Regions from separate parts of the Chenggangzhangella methanolivorans genome, predicted to be linked through region 3. Evidence: predicted binding sites of a transcription regulator. Region 3 holds the regulator's gene; each other region holds the start of a gene.
The links. The regulator PhoB, encoded in region 3, activates phosphate uptake and scavenging genes when phosphate is short. The targets are predictions, from matches to a motif close to TGTCATNNANCTGTCAT.

Region 1: ACFOWB_RS11335 (YdcH family protein) is a predicted target of PhoB. The motif match lies at 1,731-1,747, and genes of this name have one in related genera.
Region 2: ACFOWB_RS14005 (PhoX family protein) is a predicted target of PhoB. The motif match lies at 1,218-1,234, and genes of this name have one in related genera.

The regions. Positions count from the first base shown of each region.
Region 1 covers NZ_JBHRXS010000006.1:13,142-16,411, forward strand. The annotation lists gene purE (5-(carboxyamino)imidazole ribonucleotide mutase) at 1-126, opposite strand, end outside; gene ACFOWB_RS11320 (hypothetical protein) at 348-728, opposite strand; gene ACFOWB_RS11325 (hypothetical protein) at 734-1,108, opposite strand; gene ACFOWB_RS11330 (YdcH family protein) at 1,350-1,574, opposite strand; gene ACFOWB_RS11335 (YdcH family protein) at 1,787-1,969, shown strand; gene ACFOWB_RS11340 (ABC transporter ATP-binding protein) at 2,394-3,270, shown strand, end outside.
Region 2 covers NZ_JBHRXS010000006.1:555,437-558,706, forward strand. The annotation lists gene ACFOWB_RS14000 (ABC-F family ATP-binding cassette domain-containing protein) at 1-1,134, opposite strand, end outside; gene ACFOWB_RS14005 (PhoX family protein) at 1,290-3,270, shown strand, end outside.
Region 3 covers NZ_JBHRXS010000003.1:148,303-151,572, forward strand. The annotation lists gene ACFOWB_RS01095 (M48 family metallopeptidase) at 1-432, shown strand, start outside; gene ACFOWB_RS01100 (type 1 glutamine amidotransferase) at 447-1,160, shown strand; gene phoB (phosphate regulon transcriptional regulator PhoB) at 1,304-2,005, opposite strand; gene phoU (phosphate signaling complex protein PhoU) at 2,050-2,760, opposite strand; gene pstB (phosphate ABC transporter ATP-binding protein PstB) at 2,778-3,270, opposite strand, start outside.

The DNA of each region.
Region 1 (3,270 bases), on a different contig from region 3:
GCGCGCCTCATGGCCGACGCCGAGCGCGGCGAGCGTCTCGGCCGCATGGCGCATCGTCGCCCAGTCGGACTGGCTGCCCATCACGATGGCGACGGGCGTCTGTTCGGCGCGGGCCTCCGCGGCCATTGGTCATGCTCCGGAAAGAGAGGGTTTTTGAGGCGGCGGACGATAGGCGCCGCAGACGCGCGAGGCAAGCGCGCCGTCCGGACGCGCCGACCTTTTCGCCGTCGCGCAGAACGGCGATCCGCCTTCGAGGCCCGCCGAAAGAACAGGGGCGCCTCTGGCGGTCGACGGCTTTGTCCGACTTTGGTCGCCGGGCTAAGCCGTCGGCGCAGCGGAGATCTGCGTCACCGCCCGCAATAGACCAGCACGTTGAAGGGGCGATCCGAGAGCTGGCCGCTCAGGTTGTAGGTCCTGACTAAGATGGAGTCGACCTCGCCGCCATTGTAGACCGATATCGATCCGGGCTCGTCAGGCGCTCCGAACCTGCTGCCCTGGGTCGCGGAAAATGTGCAGTCGTAGATGCTGCGGCCGAAAATGACGAAGTAGAGGCCGGGCCCCTCCCTTCGCGTTGCGACCACCCCTTCTCCGCCGTCGAGTTGGCCGTCCTTGAAAACGCGCGCCGACATCGTGGCGACGCCGAACTGGGCCATCGCCTGCGTGAAGCCGGCGGCCGTCGAAACGACGACCAGCGCGGCGACCAAGCTTCTCTTCGCGAAGGTCGTCATGTCGATCAATCCTGGCACTTCACGAGAAGGCTGAAGTCACGTTTGGCGAGCGCGCCTTTCGCGTCGAAAGTGCGGACTTCGAGCACACGCGGATCGGACGGCGGAGTCGACTTGCCGAGTTCTACGCCGACCGATCCTGCCGAGCGGCCGTGGATCGAGCCAAACCACCCGCATTTGTCGATCTGCCGGTAGAACTCGATCTCGAACACGCCCTTTTCCTTTCTCACGGACGAAACGATTCCGGACGTTCCCCCGATCTGCTTTCCGGCGCTCGAGAAATGGCCCCAAAATTCAGCCGTGCCGGTTCCTTCGCCGGGGCGGGCCGAGGCGGGCAGGGAGACTACGAGCGCGATCGAAGCGGCAAGCGCGATCGACGACAATCTGCTCGACGGCATTTCGCCTCCATGAATACCTTAAGTAGTATTTGGTTAGATAGTCATTAATATGCAGTCGACGCAAGCTCGATTTTGCCGCTGATTGCTTTCCGACGCGACGCAGGAGGAACGATCTTTTTAGTTGATTTAGATCATGTCTGGACGAGCGACGTCATCGCGCCGATCCGCTGTTGCGGAGGACATCGAACGTCGTCGTGGTCGCGAAAGCCCGTCACGCTCCTTGCCCTCAGGCGATGATGTCGGGCGTCAGCCTGTCTTCGAGAAAGATGATGCGGTCCTTGAGGCTCAGCTTGCGCTTCTTGAAGCGCTGGATCTGAAGCCTGTCCCCGGCGCCGAGCTTCTCGAGCGCCTCGATCGCGTTGTCGAGGTCGCGATGCTCTTCGCGCAGCCGGGCGAGCTCCTCCCGGGCCGCCGCTTCCTCGGCCCGCGCCTCGTCGTCCCGCACCGCCATTCGCGCCCCGCCGTTCAACGCACAACTGTCACGCCACGCCGACTATCGCCCGCGGCCCACCGGGCGGCAAGCCGGGGCGCGCCCACGGGGCGTAAACCGGACGGTAAGCCTCCCACGTCGCTGTGAAGAATCGGTAGGCCGATGTGCATCGACAGCGTGACGGGACCGTGACATGATTCCGCTCGTCTATCTGAAACAGGGAGACGTGCTTGATGTCTATCGAGTCGCACATCGCCGAGCTCGAAAAGAAGCATCGCGCCATCGAGAAAGAGATCGAGGTGGAGATGATGCATCCGAACTCCGATGAAGTTAAGGTTTCGTCCCTCAAGCGTAAGAAGCTTCGCATCAAGGACGAAATGGTGCGCCTCAAGTCTCCGGAGCCCACGCTCCACTAGCATCACGCGTTACACAGTTTTACGTGAACTTCGCGCCGCCGGTCTCCTCGATCGGCGGCGTTTTCGTTTGGGCGATATTGCTCTCGCGAGCGTGAGCCGAGCTCGCTTGCGACGCGAATCGGCTACGTATAAACCCGTATCCGCCCGCCGCTTCCGGCGCCTCGATCCTTGGAGGGAGAACGCATGACCACGACCGTCATCGCCGTCGCCTCCGGACGCATGCGCCTCGCCGGCCGATAGGTCCGCGGACCGCGCGGTCCACCGGGCCGCGCCGCAGCCGACGACGTCTCTCCACCGATTTCGACAGTTTCGGGCGTTTGATCGAACGCTGGCGTGCGGCCGCCATCGACGCCGCGCGCCTGACGCTTCGCGCGCCCCCAATCTGGGAGGCGGCCGCCGCTCAAGCGCGGGGCCGCGCCGTTTCATGACCCGATCTCTTCGGACCTCCGGAGCGAGCCCGTTCCTGCGGGTGCTCGGCTTCGTCTTCTCGCACTGGCGCCGCCAGCCGAAACGCCTGGCGCTCGTCGGCGGCGCGATCGCGGCCGCGACCGCCGCCGACCTCGCGATCCCGGTCTTCGCCGGCCGTCTCGTCGACGCGCTCGCCTCGGCCGACCGCGCGGCGGCGCTCCAGGCCGCGCTCGACGCGCTTTGGCTGATCGTCGCGCTGGGCTTTGCGATCGCGCTGTTCCGCCACGTCGCCTTCGAGGCGATCGTGCACATGACCCAGCGCCTGATGCGCGAGGTCGCGGCCGAGGCCTTCGCGCGCGTGCAGCGCTTCTCGACCGACTGGCACGCCAACAACTTCGCGGGCTCGACCGTGCGCAAGATCACGCGCGGGATCTGGTCCATCGACCAGTTCAACGACATCCTGCTGGTGGCGCTCGCGCCTTCGCTCGTCGTCCTTGTCGGCGCGACCGCGATCCTGGGCGCGTACTGGCCGGCCATGGGCCTCGTCACGCTCGTCGGCTCGCTGCTCTATGTGGGCGTGACGGTCGCGGCCTCGCTGCTCTGGGTCGCGCCGGCGGCCCAGCTGTCGAACGCCTGGGACACGCGGCTCGGCGGCGCGCTCGCCGACGCCGTCACCTGCAACGCGGTGGTGAAGGCCTTTGGGGCGGAGGCGCGCGAGGAGGCGCGGCTCGGCTGGCTGATCGGCAAGTGGGGGCGGCGCACGACCCGCACCTGGATGCGCTCGGTCTGGAACAACACGTTTCAGAACGCGGCGCTCGCCGCCTTGCGCGCCGCGATCCTCGGCGTGGCCATCTGGCTCTGGTGGCGCGGCGAGGCGAGCGCGGGCGACGCCG
Region 2 (3,270 bases), on a different contig from region 3:
GAAGAAGCCGACCTGCATCCGCTCGGACTTCGACAGCCGCCCGCCCTGCGGCTTCAGTCGATCGGCGAGCAGCTTGGCGAAGGTTGACTTGCCGTTGCCGTTCGAGCCGAGCAACGCGATGCGGTCGTCCGGGTCGATGCGGAGATCAAGCTTCTTGAGGATCGTCAGATCGCCATAGCCGGCCGAGACGCCGTCGAGCGCGAGCAGCGGCGGGGCGAGCTCCTTCTCGGGCTCGGGGATGCGGAACGGCACCACCGAGCGCTCCACGATCGCGTTGATCGGCTGCATCTTGGCGAGGCGCTTGACGCGCGACTGGGCCTGCGTGGCCTTGGAGGCCTTGGCCTTGAAGCGTGCGATGAAGGCCTCGAGCCGCGCCCGCTCTTCCGACTGGGCCTTGGCGGCCTTCTGGTCGAGCAGCAGCTTCTCGCGGCGGGCGGCGTCGAAGCGGTCGTAGTCGCCCTTCCAGAGGTTCAGCTTGCCGTTCTCGAAATGCAGGATGTGGTCGACCGAGGCTTTCAGCAGGTCGCGGTCATGGCTGATGACGAGGACGGTGCGCGGATATTTGGCGAGATAATCCTGCAGCCAGAGCGTGCCTTCGAGGTCGAGATGGTTGGTGGGCTCGTCGAGCAGGAGAAGATCGGGCTCGGAGAACAGAACCGCGGCGAGCGCGACGCGCATCCGCCAGCCGCCGGAGAAGTCCGAGCAGGGCCGCTGCTGCGCCGCCTCGTCGAAGCCGAGGCCGGACAGGATCTTGGCCGCGCGCGAGGGCGCCTCATAGGCGTCGATGTCGATGAGGCGGGTGACGATGTCGGAGATGCGGTGCGGGTCGGTCGCGGTGTCCTGCTCGGCGAGCAGCGCCGCGCGCTCCTTGTCGGCGGCCAGCACCACGTCGATGAGTGCTTCGGGTCCGGAAGGCGCCTCCTGCGCCACGCGGCCGAGGCGCGCGGATTTCGGATAGGTGATCGCGCCGTCGTCGGGCTGCATGTCGCCGGCGATCAGCTTGAACAGCGTCGTCTTGCCGGTGCCGTTCCGGCCCACGATGCCGACGCGCGCGCCTTCCGGCACGGCGACGGTCGCGCCGTCGATGAGGGTCCGGCCGGCGATGCGGGCGGTGAGGTCGTTCACGTGGATCATGGCGGCGTTCTTGTGCAGCCGACCGCGCTGCGCTGCAAGAGGACGGGTCGCCGCGAGCGCCGATTACGAAAGCGTGATCAGGTTGTCGTCCGACTGACATGGCCCCCGATGCAATTGGAGCCGTTCCAATTCCAAAGTCATCGGGGACTGCCTAAATGACCGACCACAACGCGCCGCGCGCTGAGGAGCCGATCCTCGACGAAGAGGCGACCGGCATCGACCGTCCGGGCCTGCACGCCGCCGCCGGCGAGCGTCCGAAGAACGAGCACTTCGGCGAAATCATCGCGCGCAACATCGAGCGCCGATCCTTCCTGCTCGGCGCCGCCGCCACCGTGCCGGTGCTGATGACCGCCAAGCTGCCGGGCCTCTCGAACGAGGCGCAGGCGGCCGAGACCGCCGAAGACGCGATCGAGGCCGCGGCCGGCAAGAAGGCCGACAAGCTCTCCTTCACCCCCATCCAGCCGACCCAGGCCGACGCGATCGTCGTGCCGGAAGGCTATGAGAGCCAGGTGCTGATCAGCTGGGGCGACCCGCTGTTCGAAGGCGGGCCGGAGTTCGCCGCCGGAAAGCAGTCGGCCGAGTTCCAGGCGCAGCAGTTCGGCTTCAACTGCGACTTCGTCGGCTACTTCCCGCTCGAGGACGACAAGAGCGGGCTGCTCGCGGTCAACCACGAATACACCACCGGCACGGACATGTTCCGCGACTACGCGCCGGGCGTGAAGAAATTCCAGGCCGACGTCGAGATGGCCGCGCATGGCGGCTCGGTGATCGAGATCAAGAAGTCGGGCGGCCGCTGGTCGGTCGTGAAGAGCGAGAAGTACAACCGCCGCATCACCGCCGAGACCGAGATGAAGATCACGGGGCCGGCGGCCGGCCACAAGCTGATGCGCACTAGCGCCGACCCCAAGGGCAAGACCGTCTACGGCATGCTGAACAACTGCTCGGGCGGCAAGACCCCCTGGGGCACGTGGCTCACCTGCGAAGAGAACTTCAACCAGTACTTCGCCAACGCCGCCCTCGTCGAAAACGAGGAGCTCAAGGCTCTCCACGCCCGCTACGGCGTCTCGACCGGCGCGACGGGCCGCCAGTGGGAGAAGTTCTACGACCGCTTCGACACCGTGAAGGAGCCCAACGAAGCCAACCGCTTCGGCTGGGTGGTCGAGATCGACCCCTACGACCCGACCTTCGTTCCGAAGAAGCGCACCTCGCTCGGCCGCGCCAAGCATGAAGCCGCGACCTGCATCCTCGCCAAGGACGGCCGCGTCGTCGTCTACACCGGCGACGACCAGCAGTTCGACTACGTCTACAAGTTCGTCTCGAAGGGCAAATTCGACGAGACGAACCGCAAGGCGAACTTCGATCTGCTCGACGAGGGCGTCCTCTACGTCGCCAAGTTCCATGACGACGGCACGGGCGAATGGCTCGAGCTGTCCATGAACAACCCGGTGCTCGCCGGCCAGTTCAAGAACGACGGCGAGATCCTGGTGAAGACGCGCCTTGCGGCCGACGCCGTCGGCGCGACCGCGATGGACCGTCCGGAAGACTGCCAGCCGAACCCGGTCACGGGCCGCGTCTACCTGACCATGACCAACAACTCGGCCCGCACCACGCTTCGCGAGGACGCCGGCGAGGTCAAGGCCAACCCGCGCGTTCCCAACCCGAGCGGCCACATCATCGAGGTCGACGAGGCCGAGGGCGACCACGCCTCTACCGCCTTCGAGTGGCGCATCTTCCTGCTCTGCGGCAATCCCGAGATCGACCTCAAGACCAAGCAGAAGCAGCTGAAGCCGGGCCTCGACTCCAAGGCGACGTTCTTCGCCGGCTACGCTGATCCGGCCGCGCTTGGCAAGGTCGGCTCGCCCGACAACATCGCCTTCGACGGCGAGGGCAATCTCTGGATCGCGACGGACGGCCAGCCTTCGAACGCCGACATCGGCAATCCGAACGACGCGCTCCACGTCGTCCCGACCCAGGGTCCGGACCGCGGCTATCTGCGCCAGTTCCTCTCCGGCCCGAAGGGCTGCGAGGTCTGCGGTCCGGAATTCTCGGACGACTTCAAGACGCTCTTCGCCGCGATCCAGCATCCGGGCGAGGGCGGCGGCTTCCCGAACACGATCAGCCGCTGGCCCGACGACA
Region 3 (3,270 bases):
GGCATGCGCGGCCTCGTCCGGATCGAGCCCGGCCAGCGCGGCCGCGAGCCCGAGATCGCGGTCTACGGCCTGCCCGAGCACGCCCCGCGCCGCGTCGCCGACTTTCTCAAGCGCGAGGCGCGCCAGGCCTTCGTCGAGGCGGCGGGCCGCCACGCGGCGGCGCTCGGAGTCACGATCGGCAAGATCGTCATCAAGGACACGACCAGCCGCTGGGGCTCGTGCTCGGCGGCCGGCGACCTCGCCTTTTCCTGGCGCCTGATCCTCGCGCCGACCTATGTCCTCGACTATCTCGCCGCCCATGAGGTGGCGCACCGCCGCGAGATGAACCACGGGCCGCGCTACTGGGCCAATGTCGAGCGGCTCTTCCCCGACTATGAGCGGGCCGAGGCGTGGCTGCGCGCGCACGGCGCCGCGCTGCACCGCTACGGCTGAAGGAAGCGACCGGCATGCGCGTCCTCGTCTTCCAGCACCTTGAGGTCGAGCATCCGGGCTCCTTCCGGGAATTCTGGCGCGACCGGAACGTCGAGTGGACCACGGTCGAGCTCGACGCCGGCGACGAGATCCCGCCGCTCAAGGGCTTCGACCTGCTCGCCGTCATGGGCGGCCCGATGGACGTCTGGGAGGAAGACCAGCACCCCTGGCTCGTCGCCGAGAAGGCCGCGATCCGGCGCTGGGTGGCGGAGCTGAAGCGGCCCTATTTCGGCATCTGCCTCGGCCACCAGCTCCTCGCCGTCTCGCTCGGCGGCGAAGCGAAGATGATGGCCTCGCCCGAAGTGGGGCTCGGCGACGTCAGCCTGACCGATGAGGGGCGCGCCGACCCGCTGTTCGCCGGCCTGCCCGAGCGCGTCCAGACGTTCCAGTGGCATGGCGTCGAGGTGACGCGCCTCCCGGAAGACGCGGTCGCGCTCGCCTCGAACGATGCGGCGGCGGTGCAGGCGATGCGGGTCGGGGCGAACGCCTACGGGGTCCAGTTCCATCCCGAGATCGTCGCCGAGACGGTGGCGGACTGGCGGCGCATTCCCGAATATTGGGCGAGCCTGCAGAAGGCGCTTGGTCCGGACGGCGCGGAGAATCTCGCGGGGGAAGTCACGCCGCTACTTCCGGCATTTCGCGAAACCGCGGCTGCGCTCGACCGCAATCTGACAAAAATCGCCGGCTAACAACAATTGTTTCGCGCCGGCGGGAGCCGTCTTCTCGCGCCTTCGCGCGGGTATGCGGCTGGGCGTGGCGCTCGCTTAGAACGCCACGCATTCCCGGCTGTCGCCGACGTGACGACCGGCGCTTCAGGGACGATCGAAGACCCTCAGCTCGCGCGAGAGAACGTTTCGTCGAACGAGTAGCCCGCGCCGCGCACCGTGCGGATCGGATCGGGCTTGCGGCCGCGGTTCAGCGCCTTGCGCAGCCGCCCGACATGGACGTCCACGGTGCGCTCGTCGATATAGACGTCCCGGCCCCACACGCCGTCGAGCAGCTGCTCGCGCGTGAAGACGCGGCCGGAGGACTGCATCAGGAACTCGAGCAGACGGAACTCGGTCGGCCCGAGATGGACCTCCCGCAGCTGCCGACGCACGCGCCGGTTCTCACGGTCAAGCTCGATGTCGCCGGCCTTCAGCGTCCGCGACACGTGCTCGGGCTTGGTGCGCCGGAGCAGCGACTTCACCCGCGCCACGAGCTCGGGAACCGAGAAGGGCTTCACCACATAGTCGTCCGCGCCGGTGGCCAGGCCCCGGATGCGTTCGCCCTCCTCGCCGCGCGCGGTGAGCATGATGATCGGCAGACGTTCGGTCTCGCGCTTGGCGCGCAGGCGCCGGCAGAGCTCGATCCCCGAGACCCCCGGCAACATCCAGTCGAGCAGGATGAGGTCGGGGGTCGCCTCGGAAAGGCGCACCTCGGCCTCGTCCCCGCGCGCAACGCTGTCGACCTCGTAGCCTTCGGCTTCGAGGTTGTAGCGGAGCAGCATGGTGAGCGGCTCTTCGTCTTCGACGATCATCACGCGCGGGTTCATGCGGCCAGGCCTCTCCTGAGGTCAGTCGGTCGAAGTCGCGAGGGTCAGTCGAAGTCCGCGCTGACGAGGTCGGCCTTGGGCCGGTCTTCGGTCAACGGGACGCCGTGCACGACGTAATACACCGTCTCGGCGACGTTGGTGGCGTGGTCGCCGATGCGCTCGATGTTCTTGGCGCAGAACAGCAGATGCGCGCAGAAGCCGATGTTGCGCGGATCCTCCATCATATAGGTGAGGAGTTCGCGGAACAGCGAGTTATAGAGCGCGTCGATCTCGCCGTCATGCGTCCACACCTCGAGCGCGCGCTTGTCGTCGCGGCGGGTGTAGGCGTCAAGCACCTCCTTGAGCTGCGCGAGCGTGAGGTCGGCGATGTGCGCAACCCCGCCGGCGAGCTTGGGCGGCTGGAACTGGCCGTCGAGCGCGACCACGCGCTTGGCGATGTTCTTGGCGAGGTCGCCGATGCGCTCGAGATCGTTGGCGATGCGCAGCGCCCCCACCACCTGGCGGAGGTCGATCGCGACCGGCGCGCGGCGCGCGATCGTCATGATGCCGCGCTCCTCGATCTCATGCTGGAGGCGATCGATCGCGCGGTCCCACTCGATGACGCGGCGGGCGAGCGGGATGTCGCGGCGAACGAGCGCGTCGACGGACTCGCCGACGAGCTTCTCGCAGAGCCCGCCCATCTCGGCGAGCTTGTCGGCGAGCTGGTTGAGGTCGTCGTCGAACGACGAGACGATGTGGTTGTCGGCGAGCGACATGGCTCTCCTCCTGAAACTCAGCCGAACCGGCCGGTGATGTAGTCCTGGGTGCGCTTGTCGTTCGGGCTCGTGAAGATCTTCTCCGTCTCGCCCGTCTCGACCAGAATGCCCAGATGGAAGAAGGCGACGCGCTGGGAGACGCGCGCGGCCTGCTGCATCGAATGCGTCACGATCACGATGGTGTAGTTGCGTCGGATCTCCTCGATCAGCTCCTCGACGCGCGCGGTCGCGATCGGGTCGAGCGCCGAGCAGGGCTCGTCCATGAGGATGATCTCGGGGCTCACCGCGATCGCGCGGGCGATGCACAGACGCTGCTGCTGGCCGCCCGAAAGGCCGGTGCCGGTGTCGTTAAGGCGGTCCTTCACCTCGTTCCACAGGCTCGCCTTCTTGAGCGAGGACTCGACGATCTCGTCGAGCTCCGCCTTGTTCCTGGCGAGGCCATGGATGCGCGGGCCGTAGGCGACGTTCTCGTAGATCGACTTCGGGAACGGGTTCGGCTTCTGGAACACC